3 regions of the Streptomyces sp. NPDC127084 genome follow, and region 1 is predicted to be linked to each of the others. Evidence: riboswitches for the same ligand, from Rfam matches in the RefSeq annotation. Region 1 holds a riboswitch; each other region holds the start of a gene.
What was found. Region 1 has a riboswitch for cobalamin ahead of ACFWI9_RS21980 (CbtB-domain containing protein). Riboswitches for the same ligand answer to the same signal wherever they lie in the genome.
Positions count from the first base shown of each region.

Region 2: another riboswitch for cobalamin. It lies ahead of ACFWI9_RS15990 (cobalamin biosynthesis protein); the one in region 1 lies ahead of ACFWI9_RS21980 (CbtB-domain containing protein).
Region 3: another riboswitch for cobalamin. It lies ahead of ACFWI9_RS29235 ((2Fe-2S) ferredoxin domain-containing protein); the one in region 1 lies ahead of ACFWI9_RS21980 (CbtB-domain containing protein).

Region 1 covers NZ_JBHXFA010000097.1:21,751-28,877, reverse strand. The annotation lists gene ACFWI9_RS21995 (sulfatase) at 1-1,496, opposite strand, end outside; gene ACFWI9_RS21990 (DUF1775 domain-containing protein) at 1,734-2,495, shown strand; gene ACFWI9_RS21985 (histidine phosphatase family protein) at 2,498-3,100, opposite strand; cobalamin riboswitch at 3,145-3,313, shown strand; gene ACFWI9_RS21980 (CbtB-domain containing protein) at 3,353-3,577, shown strand; gene ACFWI9_RS21975 (CbtA family protein) at 3,624-4,412, shown strand; gene ACFWI9_RS21970 (alpha/beta fold hydrolase) at 4,500-5,054, opposite strand; partial or broken gene ACFWI9_RS21965 (response regulator) at 5,277-5,924, shown strand; gene ACFWI9_RS21960 (sensor histidine kinase) at 6,107-7,127, shown strand, end outside.
Region 2 covers NZ_JBHXFA010000058.1:27,164-34,290, reverse strand. The annotation lists gene ACFWI9_RS16015 (hypothetical protein) at 1-175, opposite strand, end outside; gene ACFWI9_RS16010 (alpha/beta hydrolase) at 362-1,489, opposite strand; gene ACFWI9_RS16005 (class II aldolase/adducin family protein) at 1,586-2,293, opposite strand; gene ACFWI9_RS16000 (anion permease) at 2,465-3,715, shown strand; gene ACFWI9_RS15995 (hypothetical protein) at 3,741-3,962, shown strand; cobalamin riboswitch at 4,158-4,307, shown strand; gene ACFWI9_RS15990 (cobalamin biosynthesis protein) at 4,336-5,340, shown strand; gene ACFWI9_RS15985 (cobyric acid synthase) at 5,337-6,845, shown strand; partial or broken gene ACFWI9_RS15980 (ATP-binding protein) at 6,940-7,127, shown strand, end outside.
Region 3 covers NZ_JBHXFA010000179.1:3,970-11,096, forward strand. The annotation lists gene ACFWI9_RS29225 (FecCD family ABC transporter permease) at 1-162, opposite strand, end outside; gene ACFWI9_RS29230 (ABC transporter substrate-binding protein) at 267-1,256, opposite strand; gene ACFWI9_RS29235 ((2Fe-2S) ferredoxin domain-containing protein) at 1,352-1,741, opposite strand; cobalamin riboswitch at 1,779-1,981, opposite strand; gene ACFWI9_RS29240 (hypothetical protein) at 2,120-2,278, shown strand; partial or broken gene ACFWI9_RS29245 (ATP-binding cassette domain-containing protein) at 2,402-2,708, shown strand; gene ACFWI9_RS29250 (cupin domain-containing protein) at 3,031-3,480, opposite strand; gene ACFWI9_RS29255 (cytochrome P450) at 3,485-4,690, opposite strand; gene ACFWI9_RS29260 (SAM-dependent methyltransferase) at 5,054-5,911, shown strand; gene ACFWI9_RS29265 (polyprenyl synthetase family protein) at 5,916-6,953, shown strand.

The DNA of each region.
Region 1 (7,127 bases):
ATCAGGCTGTCGAGGGAGTACTCGATGGCCCGCCGGTACTCGTCGCGCACCCGGTCGGGGTCCTCCCACACTTCCTCGGGGCTCTTGCCCTCCTTCTTGATGGAGTCGTAGACCGAGCCGTCGCCGACCTCGTCCCAGCCGATCATCCGGGGAATCGGGGCCCAGGGGTTGTGGCTGGAGGCGAGGATGATTTCCGCCATCACGGGCTCGCGGCCCTCCTTGCCGTGTTCGAGGCGCTCGAACGCCGCCAGGCTGTACTGGTCGGGCACGGGCGTCCAGCTGAACTTCGGTCCCTGGTAGCCGAGCTTCCCGGAGTCGTACACGTGGTCGAGCCCGTAGAACTTCCCCTCGGGCCAGGAACGGGTGACGCCCGGCATGATGCCGACCGTGCGCCACGCCCCTGTACGCCGGAAAGCGCTGGTGAGGGTCATCCGGTCGCTGGCGGTGAGACTGCGGTAGCGTTGCTGGTTCTTGATCCACAGACCCGAGTTGAAGGTGGAGTGGGCCAGCCAGCTGCCGCCGCCGTACGTCGGCGAGGTCAGGAAGGCGCTTCGCGACGAGAAGCCCGCCGCGCGAAGCCGCTTGGTGCCGTCCGCGAGCACGGCGTCGACCTGCGCGGCCATCGCCGGGTCCTGCACGGCGCTGCGGCCGTAGCTCTCGATGAAGGTGAAGATCACGTCCTTGCCGCGCAACCCGCTCAGCAACTGGTCGGGCGGTGTGGCCCGGAAGGCGTCCACGCGGGACTCCTTGGCGAACTGCTCCTTGTCCTTCAGCCCCGCACGCACCTGGTGCACCCGCTCCTGGGCCAGATCGGCCGTGGTCCCGGCGGCGAACGGCAGCCCCACCGACGTCTGCGGCCCGAGCAGCGCCAGCACCATCCACAGGCAGCCGAACACGAAGGTGCCCTGGGTTGCGACGGCGCTGTGCCGCACCACGAGGTGGCTCACCCGGACGACCGCCAGGGATATGAGGGCCAGCACGGCGAGTACCAGGAGCACCACCCCGATCTCGGCGGCCACGGCGCCCGCCCTGCCGACGGAGTCCTCGAGGAACGACGTGGCGTCGTCGAACAGGATCCAGTCGAGTACGAGGTCGAAGGGCCGGTCGAGTACCGAGAAGAACCCCATGTCGAGGAACTTCAGGACCGTCAGCACCCCCAGCACCGCCCCGCCGACCGCCGCCGTGACGCGCCTCGCGCGCGGGCGCAGGGCCTGGAGGACGAGAAGGAGCGCGGTGCCGAAGAGCGCTTCGACGGGGATGCGGAGGAAGACCCCGGACGTGAGATAGCCGGACTTGTTCGGTACGAGCAGGGCCAGGAACACCAGCAGCGCGGCGAGTCCGGTGGTGGTACGCCGGACGACGCGCGCCGCGCCCGGATACCGGCCGCGCCAGCCGCGGACGGGGGCCGGTGCGGTACTGGCGGGAGGGGCTTCCGCCGTGCCGGGGAGGTCCGGGACGCCGGCTATGTCGGGCTCGGCTGCGGTCTGTCCCGGCAACCGGACCACTGCCGGCCGCTCTACCTCATCCTGCTGTTCTTGCGGTTCCTGGCGAGAGCGCGTCCAGAGCGGCACCCGAACATCCTTCCGTGCTGGCCCGGTGAGCACGACGGCCCGGACCCGTGAGGCCCGGGGTCGCCGTTATCAGTACGGTTCGGCGATGCCATCGGTTCAAGCCGCTGCCCGTGCCCCATGATGGGGCAGCCCCCACCACTCCGGGAGTCACCCGTGTCTCAGATCACCAGGTCGCGCACCGCACGCCGCCTCTCCGTCCTCACCGGCCTCAGCGGAGCCGCGTTCGCGGCCTCGCTCGCCTTCGCCGTCCCGGCGGCGGCACATGTGGAAGTCGAGGCGGAGGGTGCCGCGGCGCTCGCCGAGAACGTCACGCTGGACTTCAGCGCCGAGTCCGAGTCCGACAGCGCGGGCATCAGCAAGATGGAGGTCATCCTCCCCGCGGGCATCCTCCCCTCCGACGTCACCTACAAGTCGGGACCGGACGGCTGGAAGTTCGCGGCCACACCGCGCGGCTACGCCGTCTCCGGCCCCGCGGTCGGCGTCGGCGAGGACGTCGAGTACTCGGTGACCGTACGGCAGCTGCCCGACGCCGAGTCGCTGGCGTTCAAGACCCTCCAGACGTACGGCGACGGGCGCGTCGACCGCTGGATCGAGCTGGAGGAGTCCGGCGGCGGCGATGGCGACGGCCACAGCCACGGGCACGGCAATCCGGCACCGATGCTCGCCCTGAAGCCTGCCGCGCCGGGGGCGAAGCCGGTGGCGCCCAGCCCGAGCACCGTCGCACCGGAGAAGTCCCCGGCCAAGTCGCCGGAGAACGCGTCCGCCAAGCCCGCGACCGGACAGCAGGGGGCCGAGCGGCAGGACGCCCAAGGCGCCCGGGAAGACGGCTCGTCGCCCGTCCCCGCCCTGGTCATCGGTGCGGTGGTGCTGGCGGCCATCGCCGGGGGCGGCTACTGGTGGAAGCGCCGGAGCACCGCTTCCTGAGGTCAGGCGGTCGGTGCCGCGGCGATCAGCCGCAGATTCCACCGCCCCGCGTGCCCGGTGAGACCGACAGCGGACAGCGGTGGCACATCGAGCCGCCAGAACGCGGGCAGCGGCGCGCCGAGCGCGTGCACGCTCGCCGCCCGTACGACCGCGGGCTCGACCACGGCCAGCACGCGCCGTCCCGAGTCCTGGGGGAGGGCCTGCGGAAGTGCGTCCAGCCAGCCGCCGATCCGCAGGCATAGCTCGCGTACGGACTCACCGCCGTGCGGCGCCGCCGCCGGGTCGGTGGTCCACTGCCCGACCGCTTCGGGACCTGCGCCGGGACCCGTGCCGGCCACCACTTCGGCGAGCGAACGGCCCTGCCAGGCCCCGTAGTCCAGGTCGCGCAGCCGGGGTTCGACCGACGCGTCGAGCCCCAGCGCGTCAGCGGTCTGCCCGCACCGTACGGACGGCGCCCTGAGCAGCACCGGGGCGGCGGGCAGCGCGGACCGTGCCGCTTGTGCCTCGCGTACGGCCCGATCGTCGAGCGGACCGTCGCCGAAGCGCGCCTCGCCGCGTACCGAGGGGCCCGCTGCGGCGCACAGCAGTGTCAGCCTGACCGACATATGGACGGATCCTTCCGTGTGATGAAGATCGCTGGTCACAGGCCCTATTGGCGGCGGGTTCACGGACCGCTACCCTCTCATCCGAAAGGATGACGGCAGACACGGAAGACCGGTGAGAAACCGGCACGGTCGCGCCACTGTGTGCCAGACGGTCAAAATCCCTCAGGGACGGGGCCGTCGGGTGAGTCAGACCCGTGACCGTCATCGCGTGCACCACCGAAAGCGGGACGCGTGTTCCCGAGGAGGTCCGGTATGGCCCAGTCCGCCATCACCCCCGAAATCCCCGTTGCCCAGCCCGTCATGGCGAAGCTCCCGGTCCGCGTCGTCGCGCCCTGGGCCGCCTTCTTCGGCCTGCTGATGCTCGTCCTGCTGTACTTCGTCGGTGCCGAACAGGGTGCGTTCTCCGTGTTCTCCGGCGAGGGCGTGCACGAGTGGGTCCACGACGGCCGTCATCTGCTCGGCTTCCCGTGCCACTGACCCGTACCGCTGAACGACTGATACGTACGGGACAGGACAACCGCACATGAATTCCGCAACTGTAAGGGCTCTGCTGGTCCGCGGCATGCTCGCGGGCGTGCTCGCCGGGCTGCTCTCCTTCGGGCTGGCGTACCTCGTCGGAGAACCGCAGGTCGATGCCGCCATCGCGGTCGAGGAGGCGGGCGCGGCCCACCACGGCCACGGTGGTGGCGCCGGCGAGCCGGAAGAGGAGCTGGTCAGCCGCGCCGTGCAGGCGACGGCCGGTCTGAGCACGGCCGTTCTGGTCTACGGCACGGCACTCGGTGGCATCACCGCGCTGGCGCTGTGCTTCGCGCTCGGCCGTGTGGGAGCCTTCGGTGCCCGCGCCACGGCCGCGCTTGTCGCGGCGGGCGGTTTCGTCGCTGTCGCGTTCGTGCCGTTCCTCAAGTACCCGGCCAACCCGCCCGCCGTCGGCGACCCGGATACGCTCAACCAGCGCACCGCGATGTTCTTCCTGATGATCGTGCTCAGCGTGCTGCTGCTGATCGGTGCGGTGCTGATCGGCAAGAAGCTGGCACCGCGCTGGGGCAACTGGAACGCGACGGTCGCCGCGGGCGCCGCCTTCACCGCGGTGGTGGGGATCGCACTGGCCTTCCTTCCCGCGGGCGACGCGACTCCGGAGCACTTCCCGGCCGATGTCCTGTGGCAGTTCCGTCTGGCGTCGCTCGGCGTCCAGGCGCTGCTGTGGGCCGCGCTCGGGCTGATTCTCGGCGAGTTCGCCCAGCGGGTGCTGGAGCCCAAGGCCGCCACGTCGCAGGCGCCGCGGGAGTCGGCCGCGCCGGTGGCCGCGAACTGACCGAGCCGGCGAGCGAGACGACGACGGACCCCGCCTGGGGGCGCGCCAGGGCGGGGTCCTTCTCGTTGGTCGCGTCAGTCGGTCAGGTCATACCAGGACCCGGGCGGGCCGCCGCGTGAGATGCGTGGTGAGGAAGGCCCAGATCGCGGGCGCCATCCACTGGGCCGGGTCCTCCTCGCCGCACAGGCTCAGGTTCGCGAGCTTTCCCTGGGGGAGCGCGCGGGCCAGTTCCTCGGCACTTCCGGGAACGACCAGGGTGGGTACGGAGACGGTGGCGAGGTCGACGTCGGTGCCGACGTCGGGGGCGTCGATGACGACCGCGGCCCCGAAAAGCTCGGGATGGCCGGCCGCGGCTCGCAGCGCGATGACGGCTCCCAGGCCCGTACCGCCGACGGCGGCGTTGCCCGCCAGTCCGAGGTGGCCGGCGAGCGCGGCGGCGTCGTCGGCGTCCCGCGCCTCGGACAGGATGACGGTGTAGCTGTCGGTGAGCCGCCGGGCCAGCGGGAGCAGACGACCGCTGTCGCTGTGGTCGTGGCCCTCGCACGAGCCTGAGGCGTGCAGCAGGACCACGGCCGGGCCCGTGCCGAGCCGGGTGGCACGCAGCAGACGACCGTCACTGGCGGGATAGCTGAACGTGTCCATGCCTCGCCCTCCGTCGCACGTCATGCGTCTTATGCTCAAGAGTCGAGGAAGTTGCCCGTTGCAACCATCCGGCAGTCGTCCGGAATCGCCCCCGCCGAGTGGCTGGCGTTTCCCCGCCGTCCGGCCGGAACGCACCTGGGGCGCGCTAGCCGCCCATCATTGCCCCGCATGGTACGAAACGGTGCCAATCGGGTAAGTGGTCCGAAGGCGAGTGGAGCACACGTGATCCGGGTACTGGTGGTCGATGACGAAGCCCTGATCCGTACGGGCTTCCAGCACATCCTTGACGCGGCGGACGATATCGAGGTCGTCGCGGCGGTCCCCGGCGGCGACGCGGTCAGGACCGCCCAGGAACTGCGCCCCGACGTGGTGCTTCTCGACATCCGGATGCCGGACGTGGACGGGCTCACCGTACTGGCGGCGCTGCGCGGACTGCCGCGGCCACCGGTGGTCGCCATGCTCACGACCTTCGACATGGACGAGTACGTGGCGACGGCGCTGCGCTCCGGCGCCGCCGGTTTCCTGCTCAAGGACACCGACCCCGAGGCACTCCCGTATCTGGTGCGGACCCTGGCCGAGGGGGGCGCGGTGCTGTCCTCCAAGATCACCCGCGCGGTCGTGGACCGCTACCTCGAAAGCGGCGCCGGCTGCCAGGAGAGCACGGCGCGCGGCCTCGGGCTGCTGACCGAGCGGGAGCGGGATGTGCTCGTCCTGGTCGCCGAGGGGCTGTCCAACGGTGAGATCGCGGCCCGCATGCATCTGAGCACCGGCACGGTCAAGGACCATGTCAGCGCGATCCTCACCAAGCTTCAAGTGGGCAGCCGGGTCCAGGCAGCGCTGCTCGCCGAACGGGCAGGCATGCTCAGGCCATCGACGCGCGCGGAGGAGCGGCCGGCTGCTGCGCGAACGGACGACCGGCCGGGGTGCGGCCGTACCGACGACCGGTCGGTGGGCGCCCGGCCCGCGAGTGAGCACGCCGAAGACCGAACCGGCGCCGGTGGGCAGGCGGACGACCGCACAGGGGAGGCGGCGCCATGATCCCCCGCGGAATCATGCACGGCGCCGTGGTCGACCACACGGTGGCCGAGCACAGCACCCTGCCCCGGCGGCTGCCCACCCCGGCGGTCAACGCCGCCCTCGTCGCGTTCTCCATCTTCGACGCCTGGATCCAGGTCGGCACCCATGACCCCGTGCTGCTGGCCTTCGCGCTGGTCGCTGCCGTGGCGCTGCTGCTGCGCCATCGACTGCCGCTGCTCACGTTCGTCGTCACGCTGCCCGCTGTCATGGTCTCCGACGCCATCTTCGCCGCACTGGTCGCGCTGTACACGCTGGCCTCGCTCACCCGCCACCGCGTGCTGCTGGGCGTCTGCGCGCTGGCCTTCACCGTCTGCGACAGCATCAAGTGGCCGTCCGCCTCCATCGACCTCTCCAGCACCCAGGGCTTCGTCTCACTCGGCTACTCGGCGGCCACCGCCGCCGCGCCCGTCTTCCTCGGCCAGCTCGTCCAGACCCGGCGCGATCTGTCGCTGCGCCTCGCCGAGATCTCCGAGGCACGTGACCATGAACGCCTGCTGACCGCCCAGAGCATGCTGTCCCAGGAGCGCGCACAGCTCGCCCGGGAGATGCACGACGTGGTCTCCCACCAGGTGAGCCTGATCGCCGTAAGGGCCGGGGCGCTCCAGGTGGGCACCCGCGACACCGAGGTACGGGACGCCGCCGCCACCATCCGGCGCCTGAGCGTGCAGACGCTGGACGAGCTGCGGCACATGGTCAGCGTGCTGCGCGCCTCCGGGGGCCGCCCCACCGAGCTCACCCCGCAGCCGTCCGTGGCCGACCTGCGCCGACTGGTCGACAGCAGCGGCATCGACGTGGAGATGTGCACGGAACTGCCCGACGGCCTCCCCGCGCCCGTGCAGCGCGCGATCTACCGCACCGTCCAGGAGGCACTGACCAACGTGCGCAAACACGCGCCGGGCGCGACGGCGACGGTGCGTATCCGTCATGAGGAGGGCGCGGTACGTGTCACGGTCACCAACTCCGCACCGACCCGTCCCGCCCTCCCCCTGCCCAGCG
Region 2 (7,127 bases), on a different contig from region 1:
CGGCGTCGGCGAGGGCCTCGCGCGCCTGACGGGCCAGTTCGGCGGCCGGCGGAGTGCCCTCTGGCGGGCGCGGAGCGGGGCGCGTACGCCGGTTCGCCACGACGCGTCGGGCTGTGGCGGTGGGACGGGGACGGACAAGACGGAGCCTGGAGTCGCGCACGTTACGGGACGTCACGGGGAGCAGTCTTCCCGCTGTCGGCCCGAAAGCCCAATCGGAAAGCGGGATCCCCTTGTCAGGATCCGGTCACGGGGTGGATGCGAGCCCGGGACAGGGCCTCTCGCCGACCGCTCGGGGTCGCTCACGGGCGGACCGGCAGCAGGCACCGGTGCCGCCCGGGGCGGCTGGTCCGAGGGAGGACGCTCAGATCAAGGGGGTGAGGAAGCGGCGGAGGGCCTCTTCGTAGCGTGCGGGGTCGGCGTTCCACATCGCCGCGTGCGGGGCTTCGGTGACGGTGTGGAGGCTGACCAGGTCCGGTCGGCGGGCCGCGAGATCCCGGGCTGGGGCCCAGGGCGCGATTCGGTCGTCGGGGCCGTGGAAGATCAGCGTGGGTACGCCGAGACTGCCCGGGTCCGCGGCTTCCCGCAGCCGGTCGCCGTGCAGCCCGGTGCGCCCCTGAGCGGCACGCACCGCCAGTGGGAGGAGCACGGAGGGGGTGTGGCGGGCGGCCGCCAGGGCGCGCAGTGTGTCCTCCCAGTCGAGCACCGGGGAGTCCAGGACGAGCCCCGCGATCCGGTCCCGTAGGGCCGAGTTGGCTGCGGCGTGCAGGGCCATCGCGGCTCCGACGGACCAGCCGTGGACGATCACGCGTTCGGCACCGGCGCGGACGGCGTACCGGATGGCCGCGTCGAGGTCGCGCCACTCGGAGTCGCCGAGATGGCCGAGGCCGTCGGGTGACCGGGGCGCGCCGCGGTCACCCCGGTAGGAGATGGCCAGTACCGGTACCCGCCGCTCGGTGAGGAACGGCATCAGGTTCAGTACGTGCTCGCGGGTGGCGCCGAGACCGTGCACGGCGATGATCCATGTGCTGCGGGGCCCGGGGACGAACCAGGCGGGCAGGGGTCCCAGTTCTCCGTGGACCTCCACATCCTCGTGGTCGATGCCGAGCGCTTCGGACGGCGTCCCGCTGTGCAGCCGCGGGGTGAAGCGGACCTTGGTCCCGATGTCGAGGCTGCCGTGGCCCACGCTCTCCAGCCGGCGGACGACGGTGTCCGCGGCATGGGGGACGTCTTCGAGTACCGGGCCCACAACCGCGTGGACCCCTGTGCCGGCGAGCCCGTACATACCGGGGCGGAGTGAGGCGAGGCTGCGGGTGAGCGTGATCCGGCCCGGCCCCGTGGCGTGCACGGTGAGCCGGGGCTCGCCGGGTACGGGGCGTTCGGGCGCGGCCTTGAGTGCCGCGTCGCTCGCGTACCGGCCCGCGGCGAACGCGGCGGCTCCGATACCTACCAGGGTGGTGACGGCCGTTGCCGTCGCTGTAGCCGGGCGCACCGTTCCAGTGTGGTGACGTCAGCCCCGGGCTGCCAGTGGGCGCGCCACCCTGAGTGACGTGCCGTGCACCGACCAGCGGATCAGCCGGTCAGCCGGTCAGCCCGGCTGACCGTAGGTACGGAGCTTGTCGCGCACCTCATCGACCTGGGTCCGTGAGAGCAGGCTCGGCCCGCTGCCGGGGACGGAGCTGGCGGTGAGCCATACGCGGCACATCCACTCCAGCTGGGCGGTTCGGTCGTAGGCCTGGTCGAGCGTGGCCCCGTAGGTGACGGTGCCGTGATTCTGGAGCAGGCAGCCCGTACGGTCCGCGAGTGCGTCGAGCATATGGGTGGCGAGCTGCTCGGTGCCGTAGAGCGCGTACGGGGCGACGCGGACGGGTCCGCCGAGGGCCGCCGCCATGTAGTGGATCAGCGGCAGCTCGGTGACCAGCGTCGATACGGCGGTGGCGTGCACGGCGTGGGTGTGCACGATGGCGGCGGCGTCGGTGGCGCGGTAGACCGCCAGGTGCATCGGCAGCTCGCTGGTGGGGATCAGCTCGCCCAGCACACGGCGTCCGTCCAGATCCACACCGACGACGTCCGGCGGACCGAGCCGGTCGTAGGGCACCCCGGTCGGTGTGACGAGCACCACATCACCTGCCTCGGTGGGCACACGGACCGAGACATTGCCCGAAGTGCCGACCACGAGCCCGTCCGCCACGGTCCTGCGGGCGGTGGCGACGAGATCCGCCCATGCCCGTACGACCGACGGGTCCCGCCGCACTTCCCCCAGCTCGGGCTGCTCGCCCCCTCGCCGAACGCTCATGTGCTGATCATGTCAGGGACCGGGTGATTCCGCGCCGTGCACGGGCTCCCGTTCCAGGCCGAGCGGCCGTACTCTCCTAGAGTCACTCCTGAGCCGTGCTGAGTTCATCTTCCGTTCACTCAGGTTGCTTACGTTCGACCGGCCACTGACGTCCAATAGAAGCCTGGGTAAATGGAACACATCACGCTTCTCCTCGGGATCGTGATCATCACCGCTCTCGTGTTCGATTTCACGAACGGTTTCCACGACACCGCCAACGCGATGGCGACGACCATCTCGACCGGGGCGCTCAAGCCGAAGACGGCGGTGGCCATGTCCGCCGTGCTGAACCTCGTCGGCGCCTTCCTGTCCGTCGAGGTCGCCAAGACGATCTCCGGCGGGCTCATCAACGAATCGGGCATCCGCACGGAAGTCATATTCGCGGCGCTCGTCGGCGCGATCCTGTGGAACCTCCTCACCTGGCTGCTCGGCCTGCCCTCCAGCTCGTCGCACGCCCTGTTCGGCGGCCTCATCGGCGCCGCCGTGATGTCCGCGGGCTTCTCGGCCGTCAACTACGGGACGATCGTCACCAAGGTGCTGATCCCGGCCGTCGCCGCGCCGGTGGTCGCCGGTCTCGCCGCGTTCCTCGCCTCAAGGCTGACGTACAAGATCGGCAACGGAGCGGACGACAAGGCGACGACCAAGGGCTACCGGGCGGGCCAGATCGCCTCGGCCGGGCTGGTCTCCCTGGCGCACGGCACCAACGACGCGCAGAAGACCATGGGTGTCATCACCCTGGCCCTGGTCACCGGTGGTGTCCTCGTCCCGGGCTCCAACCCCCCGATGTGGGTCATCGTCTCCGCCGGTGTGGCCATCGCGCTGGGCACCTACCTCGGCGGCTGGCGGATCATCCGCACCATGGGCAAGGGCCTGACCGACCTCCAGCCGCAGCAGGGCTTCGCCGCCCAAACCAGCGCCGCGACGGTCATCCTGGCTTCCTCGAACCTGGGCTTCTCGCTCTCCACCACCCAGTCCTGCTCCGGTGCCGTGATGGGCGCGGGCCTCGGCCGCAAGGGCGGTGTGGTCCGCTGGTCCACCGCCACCCGGATGTTCGTCGCCTGGGGTCTCACCCTTCCGGCGGCCGGTCTGGTCGCCGCCGCGGCTGAGTTCCTCACCAGTCAGGGCACCTGGGGCACGGTCACCGTCGCCGTCCTGCTGGTCGCGGGCTCGGGCGCCATCTGGGCGGTGTCGCGCCGCAAGCCGGTCGACCACACGAACGTCACGGCGGAGGAGACCTCCGGGATCGCCGAGGCTCCGGGTGTGGTGACCACCGCCATCGCGGCCGTGACCCCGCCGCCCACCCTCGCCACGGCCGAGGAGCTGATGGCCACCATCCCCGCTCCCGCCGGCGAGTCCACCCCCGCCCCCACCGCTTCGGTGTAAGGGAAGTAAGGAAAAACGAATCAGCATGAAGATCGACTGGGCAGCTCTGGGCTCCGTCTTCGGCGTGAGCCTCGTTGTGACCGTCGCCCTGGTGGGACTGTTCACCCTGGGCATCGCGGGCCTCTCCAAGCAGGAGGCAGCCGCCGCGCAGGGAGGCTCCGCCGGCCTGGCCCGCACGGGCGCGTACGCCTGCTTCGCGCTGTGCGCCGCGGCCGTGGCGTACGGGATCTATCTGATCGTCGCCTGACGATCGGAACGGACGACCGGTAGCAGCGGTCAGCAGCACGGAACAAAGAGCCGGGAGCCGGACATCCCAGAAGGGGTGTCCGGCTCCCGGCCTGTGTGCGCCTCGGCTGAACCGGCCCCCGGACTTCGCAACCCTTGATGTGGGCCTGCGCACACTGTCCCGCCGCAGGTCAGAGGTGAGTTGACGGGTGTTCGCGGCCCATGGTGGACTTCCGGGGCCACTTACGGCGGCAGAAGAGGAAGCCGGTGCGAATCCGGCGCGGTCCCGCCACTGTCACGGGCGCCACCCCTTCACCGGGGCGCGTGCCGAAGCCAGGAACTCTCTCCCGCCGGATCACGTCGAGCCAGGGCGCGGACCCTGAGTGAGGACGCACATGCCTGCCGAGCAGCGGGCGCCGGGGGGACTTGTCCCTGCTGTCGCTGTCCCTGCCATCACGTTCGCGTACGGTGCCACGGCCGGACTCGCCGGCGACCTGCTTCTCGGCGATCCCCGCCGGGGTCATCCGGTCGCCGCCTTCGGCCGGGCCGCGAGTGCCGTCGAGCGCCTGCTCTGGCGCGACCACCGCGGCTGGGGCGCCCTGCACACCGCGGTGTGCGCCGGGGGCGCGATCGCCGCGGGCGCGCTGGCCGCCGCTTCCGTACGCCGTTCCCGTACCGCTTCCCTGGCGCTGACCGCCGCCGCCACCTGGGCCGTCGTCGGCGGTACGACACTCGGCCGGGAGGCCAGGGCGATCGGCGGGGCCCTCGAGGCGGGTGACATCGAGACCGCCCGTGAAAGGCTGCCCCATCTGTGCGGCCGTGATCCGCAAACCCTGGACGGTCCCGGAATCGCCCGCGCTGTGGTGGAGTCCGTCGCCGAGAACACCTCGGACGCCGTGGTGGGCGCGCTGGTGTGGGGCGCGGTGGCGGGGGTGCCCGGTCTCGTGGGCTTCCGTGCCGTGAACACCCTGGACGCCATGGTGGGCCGCAAGTCGCCCCGCTACCGGCGCTACGGCTGGGCGTCGGCCCGGCTCGACGATGTGGCGGGTTGGCCGGGCGCCCGGCTGACCGCGGGCCTCGCGGTGCTCGCGGGCGGGGACCCGCGCGGTGCCGTACGGGCCTGGCGGGCGGATGCCGCGAAGCATCCCAGCCCCAACGCTGGTCCGGTGGAAGCGTCGTTCGCGGGCGCGCTCGGGGTACGTCTCGGGGGGACGCTCTCCTACGGCGGGCGCGTTGAGCACCGGCCCGTGCTCAACGGCCCGGGCAGGACCGTCGGGGTGGCGGATATCGAGCGCGCGGTGCGGCTGTCGCGCCGCGTGGGGGTGCTGGCGCTCGCGGTGTGCGCGGGCGCACGACTTGGGTGGGGAGCGGCTGCGGCCATGAGGGGGAGGCGGAAGTGAGCGGCGGAGGACTGCTGATCGCGGGAACCACGTCGGACGCGGGCAAGAGCGTCGTCACGGCGGGTATCTGCCGGTGGCTGGTACGCCGGGGTGTGAAGGTCGCCCCTTTCAAGGGGCAGAACATGTCCCTCAACTCCTTCGTCACCCGCGAGGGCGCCGAGATCGGCCGGGCCCAGGCCATGCAGGCCCAGGCGGCGCGCGTGGAACCGTCGGCGCTGATGAACCCGGTGCTGCTCAAGCCGGGCAGCGACCGCTCCAGCCAGGTCGTGCTGATGGGCAAGCCGGTGGGCGAGCTCAGCGCGCGGGGCTACCACGGCGGCAGACAGCAGATGCTGTTCGAGCCCGTCGTGGAGTGCCTGGAGAAGCTGCGCGGTACCTATGACGCGGTGATCTGCGAGGGCGCGGGCAGCCCCGCCGAGATCAATCTGCGGCGCACCGACATCGTGAACATGGGCATCGCCCGAGCCGCCCGCCTCCCGGTCGTGGTGGTCGGGGACATCGACCGGGGCGGGGTGTTCGCACAGTTCTTCGGGACGACCGCGCTGCTCGCGCCCGAGGACCAGGAGCTGGTCGCGGGCTATCTGGTCAACAAGTTCCGCGGCGATGTGACCCTGCTGGAGCCGGGCCTGGAGATGCTGCACGGACTGACCGGACGGCGGACGTTCGGTGTGCTGCCGTACGCCCATGGCCTCGGCATCGACGAGGAGGACGGGCTGCGGGTGTCGCTGCGGGGCGCCGTACGCGAGTCGGTGACCTCCGCACCGCTGGGCGAGGACGTACTGCGGGTCGCGGTGTGCGCCGTACCGCTGATGTCCAACTTCACCGATGTGGACGCGCTGGCGGCCGAGCCCGGTGTGATCGTGCGGTTCGTGGACCGCGCCGAGGAACTCGCCGACGCGGATCTGGTGGTGGTGCCCGGCACCCGCGGCACGGTGAAGGCCCTCGCCTGGCTGCGCGAACGCGGTCTCGCTGACGCGATCGCACGGCGGGCCGCGGAAGGCAGGCCGGTGTTGGGGATCTGCGGTGGCTTCCAGGCACTCGGCGAGCACATCGAGGACGAGGTGGAGTCACGCGCGGGCGAGGTCGACGGGCTCGGACTGCTGCCCGTGCGGGTGCGGTTCGACCGCGAGAAGACCCTGGCCCGGCCGGTGGGCGAGGCACTCGGCGAGCGGGTCGAGGGCTATGAGATCCACCATGGCGTCGCCGAAGTGCTCGGTGGTGAGCCCTTCCTGGACGGCTGCCGGGTCGGTGCCGTCTGGGGCACCCACTGGCATGGCTCGCTGGAGAGCGACGGCTTCCGGCGGGCGTTCCTCCGGGAGGTCGCCGCGGCGGCGGGACGCCGCTTCATACCGGCGCCGGACACCCGGTTCGGGCTGCTGCGCGAGGAGCAGCTCGACCGTCTCGGCGATCTGATCGAGGAACACGCCGACACCGCCGCCCTGCTCGAACTGATCGAGCGCGGCGCGCCCGCGGGCCTGCCCTTCATCCCCCCGGGCGCGCCATGAGGCGGGAGACTCCAAGCCCGGTGCGGGCGAAAACCGACGAACGCAGCCACGTGCCCACTCGGCGCGAGCGGGAAGCACGGGAGGACCGGAACGTATGAGTGGTGCTGTGCACTATCCCTTCACCGCGATCGTCGGCATGGACGATCTGCGCCTGGGACTGCTGCTGAACGCGGTCTCGCCCGCGGTCGGCGGGGTTCTCGTACGCGGTGAGAAGGGCACCGCCAAGTCCACCGCCGTACGCGCCCTCGCGGCGCTGATGCCGGATGTCGAGGTGGTCGCGGA
Region 3 (7,127 bases), on a different contig from region 1:
GACCGGTGTCCAGGTCGGCTCGGCGAGCGAGGGATGCACGCGGTGCAGCAGGATGCCCCACACCTGGTCGGCCGGGACGCTGATGGACCCGGCCGCGATCCCGAAGGTGGCTGCGACGGCAAGCAGCGCGGCCAGCAGCACGAGCACGAGCGGGTAGGGCATTCCGGGGCGGCGGAGGGCGGCAGCGCCGGCCTCCGCCGCCCGCGTGCCGGTCGCCCCGGCCGCCGCGTCCGCCTCCTTCACGTCTGTGGTGTCGGTGGCGCCGGTCACTTGAACCGGTCCGGGTGGAGCTGCCTGGCCAGGGACTCCACGCCGGACGGCACCCGGACGCCCAGTACTGTGGACGACAGCGGTAGCACGGCGAACCGCTTGTTCTTGACGGCTGGTACGTCCTTGAGCGCCGGGTTCGCGAGCAGGAACTTCTTCTTGTCCTCGACCGGCTGGTCGCCGTAGTCGTAGATGACGATCACCTCGGGCGCGCGCTCCGCCACCTGCTCGAACGACACGTCACCGAAGGCCTTGTCCAGGTCGGCGAAGAGGTTCACCCCGCCGGCCAGCTCGATCATCTCGTTGCCGATGCCCGCGCCGCCGGCGGTGAAGGCGGTCTTGTCACCGCTGTCGTACACGAAGATCTTCACCCGTGTGGTACCGGCGAGCTTGTCCTCGACGGTGTCCAGCGTGCCGTGGAGCTTCTTCAACTGCCGCTCCGCCCGGTCCGGCACACCGAAGATCTTCGCCACGTTCCGGATCTCCTGGTCCATGGCGGTCATCGTCACCGGCCCCGACGGGCACTCCTCGATGTTCAGATAGGAGTTGATCCCGGCCTTGGAGAGCGCGTCGCGGCTGCGCCCTTCCTTCTCGTCGAAGGTGCTGGCGAAACCGCCGTAGGTGAAGTCCGGTTCGGCGGCCAGCAGTGTCTCGAACGAGGGGTACTCCTTCGCCAGGACCTTGATCCCGTCGTAGGCCCCCTGGTACTCCGGCAGGATCCTGTCATCGAGATAGGAGGTGCCCACCATGGACTTCTCAAGACCCAATGCCAGCATGACCTCGGTCGCATGCTGGTTCATCGAAACCGAGCGCTGCGGCGGACGCTGATAGGTCGTCTTCACACCGCAGTTGGACACGGTAACCGGAAACCCCTTGGCGGCGGGGTCGGCTGACGGGGCGTCCTTCCGCTCTGCCGTGCCACCGCAACCGGCTATCAGTAGGGCTGCGGCCATGGCCGACAGCAGGGATACCGGGCGCCTGCCCATCATGTGGTGGGTCCTCTCACGCAGGAAGCGGTCCTGCGCGTCCGGGCATCAGCCCGGAGCGCTCGGACTCGGGGAATGTGGAAAGTGGTGGCCGCGGCTCAGCCCGCGCCGCGGAGCATCTCGGAGCGGGCGCGCCGAGGCGGGGCGAAGGCGTGGTTCTCGAGGAGGTCCGGTCGATCTGCGACGCCCGGCCCACCCGCTCGTATCCAGGCGGCGACGTACTCGGTCGCTGCGGTGTCGTTGACGAGGCCGAACCAGGCCGCCCGGCCGCCGGCGGCGCGCCCCTCGGACGAGGGCTGTACAACGATCACGTTCGCCTGGTCACACACGTCGAGGCAGTCCGAGACGCGAACCGGCGCCTCTTCGGCGAGACGTGCGATCTGTCTGGCGTGGTCGACACCGGTCACCTTGGTGCTGCCACAGCAGCAGTCCCGGCACACCACGACCCGGCACGGAACCGGACCGGCTGATGATGGTCCTCTGGGCATCCCGACGAGCCCTCCTCTCCGGGGAAATCCGCCCCAGTCATTTCGAGGAGGCGACCGCGTGAGTCTCCTGGCTCTCGGGTCGTCGCTCGTCCCGACCTTCCCACCCGCATCCGGGCAGTGGTCTGTTCGGGATCCGCTCGCCGATCACAGTGGCGGGACCGCGCCGGATTCACACCGGCTTCCTCGTTCCGCCGTCGCCTTCGCCTGACATCATGACAGACGGACACGACAGGCCATAAGCCCGGGTGCCGGACCGGCCGGGGCGAACACGGCGCGCGAACACGGCCGCTCGCACCGCGCGCCTCCGCGGACTCCCGCGCGCCCTGTACCAGCGGCCGGTCCGTCCCTCGATCCGGTGGGTCCCGTACGGGCGACAGCGTGGGGCTCCGACTCCCCGACTCCGTCATCGCCGTCTACCACGGCGCCGAACTGCTCCCGCTCGCACTCGGTGGTCTGCTCACCGCCACCCTGGGCGCGCTCCCGCCCGCAGGGTGGGCCGCCAGGGCCCGGACCGCCACAGCCCTACGCTCCGAATAGGCCCTCAGGCTCAGAGACGGTACGTGCGCACCAACATGTTTCCGGGGCTTCAGGAACCCCTCCCCCGTCGCGCCCCGGTGACCCGTGCTGGTGCGCCTTCCGCATCAACAAACACACCGCCCCGTGGCGCGGGTCAGCCTGCCCGAGCCCGCCCCCTGCGGTCGGATGCCACTCGATGCCGTGAGCCTCGCCAAGTCGTTCGACGGCCAGGCGGTGCCCAGCGGTGTGGACCCTCGCCGTGGACAGGGGGAGCCGGTTGGTGATTGCCTGCCTCAACGGCGCTGGGAAGACCACCCTGTTGCGTCTGCTCGCCGACCGGGGGACGCCCGACAGCGGCCGGGTGGTGCGCGGGCACGGGCTGCGGCTCGGCTACTTCGCCCACGAGCACGAGACCCTGAACGAGGACCGTGGAACGAGGACTACCTGGGCCTGGTCGCCCTCGCCAGATACACGGTCGCCCGGCGTCCCCGGCGTCCCCGGCGTTGCCGCGCAGGGGGCGCCGGGCGACGCGGGCCGCTCAGGACCCCGTTGGCCGACGCACTCGACACGGGCAGCGACATCACCGCGGCCCTGCTGGCCGGCCAAGTGGCCGCCACTGAGCCCATCCTGGCGTCGACGAGCTGGCAGCGCGCGTCGCCGGCGGTCCGCGGACGAGGTCTACCCCGAAGCGGTGGCCGACGCCGACCACGCGTTCGCGATGCTGCGTCGCGGCCTGGCAGCGGACGGTACGTGATTGAGGCCCGGTGGGACCGTCAGCCGTCGATCGGCAGCAGATGGAAGTCGTCGAAGTGGAACCCCGGCGAAACGACACAGCTCACCAGCACCTCTTCGTCGCCCGCCGGACTGGCGGACTGCCAGCACCCGGCAGGGACGAGACCTTGCGGGCGCTGGCCGTTCGCGACATCGGGGCCGAGGACCATTGTCGAGGGGCTCTCGCTCGGCTCCTCACCCGTGCCCCCCAGACGCAGGTGCAGTGGGCCGCCGCGGTGCCACAGCCACAACTCCGGCGAGCGCACCGTGTGCCAACGGGACTCCTCACCGGGAAGCAGGAGGAAATAGATGGCCGTGCAGACGGACCGGCTGCCCGGGTAGTCGTCCGGACGCACGGTGATGTCGCTTCGCCAGGTCTCTTTGTACCAGCCACCCTCCGGGTGCTCGCTCATACCGAGCAACCGGGCGGTCTCGGGCTGATGCGGACTCATGACATCACCAGCTCATAGGTAGTTTCAGCGGGCTTCGCATAAAGGCACCCCACTCGATGTCATCGGGATCGATGTCCAGCCGAAGTGTAGGGAGTCTGCGTGCCAGGCACGAGAAGGTGGCCTCGATCTCGAGATGCGAGAGGTGGGCTCCGCTGCAGAAGTGCGGGCCTCGCCCGAAAGCCAGGTGGCGCTCGGTCGAGGAATCCGCATAGCGTGACGGTCGACAACTACGGGGCGCGGAGAACACACGCGGATCGTGGTTGGCCGCTTCGATCGAGGCGAGTACCGCTTCCCCCTTCCGGATCGTCCCGGACGGCAGGTCGACGTCCTCTGTCGCGACCCGCATGCTCGACAGCGCCGGCGAATGACAGCGGAGCAGCTCGTCGACAGCGGAGGACAAGTCGCCGGTACCGCCGAAGAAGCGGTAGAGGTCCGGATCCGACAGCACGGTGATGGCCGCTCGCGTGAGGATGTTCGTTGGGGTATGGCCTGCGATGATCATCATGAGGACCAGGTCGCACACCTCGGAATCGGACAGTTCGGCGCGCTCGTCCCGGAGGTTGATCAGTTCACTGATCAGTCCGTCGCCCGGTGCCTTCTCCACCGTCCGCACGATCTCGTTGACGCGCTCCGCATATGTGGCGGACTTCTCCTTGGCCAGCTCGATAGCGGCCGCACCGGTAGCGACCGAGCACAGGGCACCGAACCCGTCGCGCAGCTCCGCACAGCTCCCCAGAGGGATCCCGAGCAGCTCAGCCATGACGGCGCTTGAAAGCACGTTGGCGAACTGGTCGACGAAGTCGAAAGGCGGCCCTTGGGACACGAAGTCAGTGATGAGATCGTCGGCGATCTGGTAGATCCTTGGCCGCTGGCGCTCCACCTGCCCCCGGGAGAAAGCCTTGGTGGTGAAGCTGCGCAACCGCTGATGGCGTTGACCGTCCATGTTGATGAGCAGGCCGGAATTGGACGCCATGAAGTCGAACCCAGGGAGAAATCGCGGTCCTGTACTGTCGTCCAGTTCTCTCGCGAAGCGACTGTCCGACAGGACTTGCATGACGTCCGAATAGCGTACCGCGAGGCGGGCGACATCCCCGCTCGGCATCCGGACCAACCCGAGTGGGTCGTCCTGCAGACGTTGGTCGAGTTCAGTCGGTGGACCACCTCGCGGTCCTGCGGGGAAGGGGCAGACGGCAAGGTTGTCGGTCGTCATCACGTCTCCAGATATTCCTCATCTTGAGCCTCTGATTCCAGAATGACCAGACATCGAGCTCTTGTACCGTCCGCCGGTTCATCCGATGGCCTTTTTCAGCTTGTCGGAGCATCGCCAGTGACCCCAGCGACCGACCGGGCGCCGACAGGTGTACCGGAAGACTCCGTCCTGGCACACGTTCACCCATACGGAGAGCAATGAGGTGCGTCAGGGGAAGGAAGACACTCCCATACGCAGGGGGCGGGTATACCCGAGGTCTCCCTCGTCGATGGCGGGGGCCCGGTCCGTTGGGGTACCCGCACTGCCCGGCTCCCGCCGGCCAGGCCTCCGCCGACCAGGCCAAGATTCCAGGAGAGGACCACGATGAGTCTGCCAAAAGCGACTTTGGTGCGTAACCACTTTGAGGCCAAGGCATTCACGTACTACGACACCAAACGCAACGACGCCCTGAACCTGCAACTTGGCCATCTGGACGGCCTCTACCATCACCATTTCGCCGTGGGTGATTACGACCGGTCCGTACTGGAGTTGAGTGGCAGCGAGCAGCAGAGTGCGATCAGTCGTGAGATTCATCGACTCGAGACCCGGCAGGTGGACTCGGTGGTCACCGCTCTAGCACAATTGGGAGCGCATTCCCGAATCCTGGACGCCGGATCGGGGCGGGGAGGTACCGCTTTCCTCCTGCACCACGTACTGGGCTGCCGTGTGGACGGCGTGAATTTCTCTGCGTACCAGAATCAGTTCGCCCGCGACCAGGCGCAGCACCGGGGTGTAGCGGAAATGGTGAGATTCCACGATCTCAACATGACGGACACTCACTTTTCTGCTGAATCCTTCGACGCTGTCGTCACCAACGAGACGACGATGTACGTAGAGCTCGGAGAGGCATTCTCCGAATTCGCCCGCGTCCTCAAACCGGGTGGCCGGTACGTGCTGCTCACCTGGTGTGTCGATGACGCCCTCGCTCATGAGCAGTCGGTGGAGACGAAGATCGACGCCCACTACCACTGCCGTACGCACAGCCGACACGGCTACCTGCGCTCTCTGCTCGACGCCGGCTTCGTTCCGTACCAGGTTGACGATCTCACTCAAGCAGCCATCCCGTACTGGGAACTGCGTTCGCGGTACGACCTGGCCACCGGTATCGAACAGGCGTACCTCGACGGCTACCGCAGCGGCCGCATCAACTACATCCGCATCGTCTCCCGCAAGAAGGGCTGATCCGATGTCCACGACGCCGCCGGCGGTTCCGGGGGTCATCGAGCGAGCCCGCGTCTTCGTACGCCCGGCGCTCGCCCAGGCGGTCGCTCGCTTCCCCTCCGGTCTGGAGCGTGTCGCCGGGTACTACTTCGGCTGGTGGGATGCGGACGGCACTCCTGTCGCCGGACGCGGCAGCCGGTCCCTTCAGGCTTGCATGGCCATGCTCGCCGCCGAGGCCACGGGCGCCGACGCCGAGGTGGCGCTGCCCGGAGCGGTGGCGGTCGAGCTGATCCACAACTTCTCCCTGCTGCATGACGACATCATCGACGGCGACGACATCCGTCGGGACCGGCCGACGGCCTGGGTCGTCTACGGCACCGGGTCGTCAGTGCTGTCCGGCGATGCCCTGTGGGCCGCCGCCCTGGACAGCCTGCTGGCCGTCGAGGGGCCGGCGGGCCGTCTGGCGGTCGGCGAACTCAACAACGCCCTCACCCGTATGATCCACGCCGTCGCCCGGGAAGCCGACTTCGACAGCGGTGCCTCTGTCGCCATCGACGACTACCTGAGCGTGTGCGAGGGCAAGGGCGGTGCGCTCCTGGGTTCCGCTGCCGTGATCGGTACCGTCCTGGCAGGCGCACCAGCCGCTCAGGCGGAGGCGTTGCGGGAAGCGGCCCACAAGGCGGGAACGGCCTGGCAGGCCGCGAACGACCTGGAGAACATCTGGGGCGACACGGCCCTCGTCGGCAAGCCCGGATTCCAGGATCTCCGAAGCCGCAAACGCACCCTTCCCGTCATCGCGGCCCTCCAGAGCGGGCATCCCGCCGCCGAGGAGCTGGCTTGCCTCCTCAAAGGAGACCTGGACGACACCGACCTGGTGCGAGCCGCCCATCTCATCGACGCCGCCGGTGGGCGCACCTACGCCCAGGAAGTGGCCCGCGAGCATCTCGCGCGGGCCTTGAACCTGCTGGACACCCTTGCCCTGCCACCCGCTGTCCACGAAGACCTGATCGATCTGCTCGACTTCGCCGTGACCCGTCGCCCTCGGGGAATGCAGGCGAACTAGGGCGCGTATCGAGTCGTGATCAATTTGCTGGATGTGCCTTCGTGGCACGGCCCGGTCCGATAGACGGTCTTACCTGACGCGAGTGCAACTGACCGCTTCGGAATGGGAGTTCATCGAGCCGTACCTGCGACAGCTACCTCGCCGGTCTCCACCTGCGCGCCTCGATGATCTGGT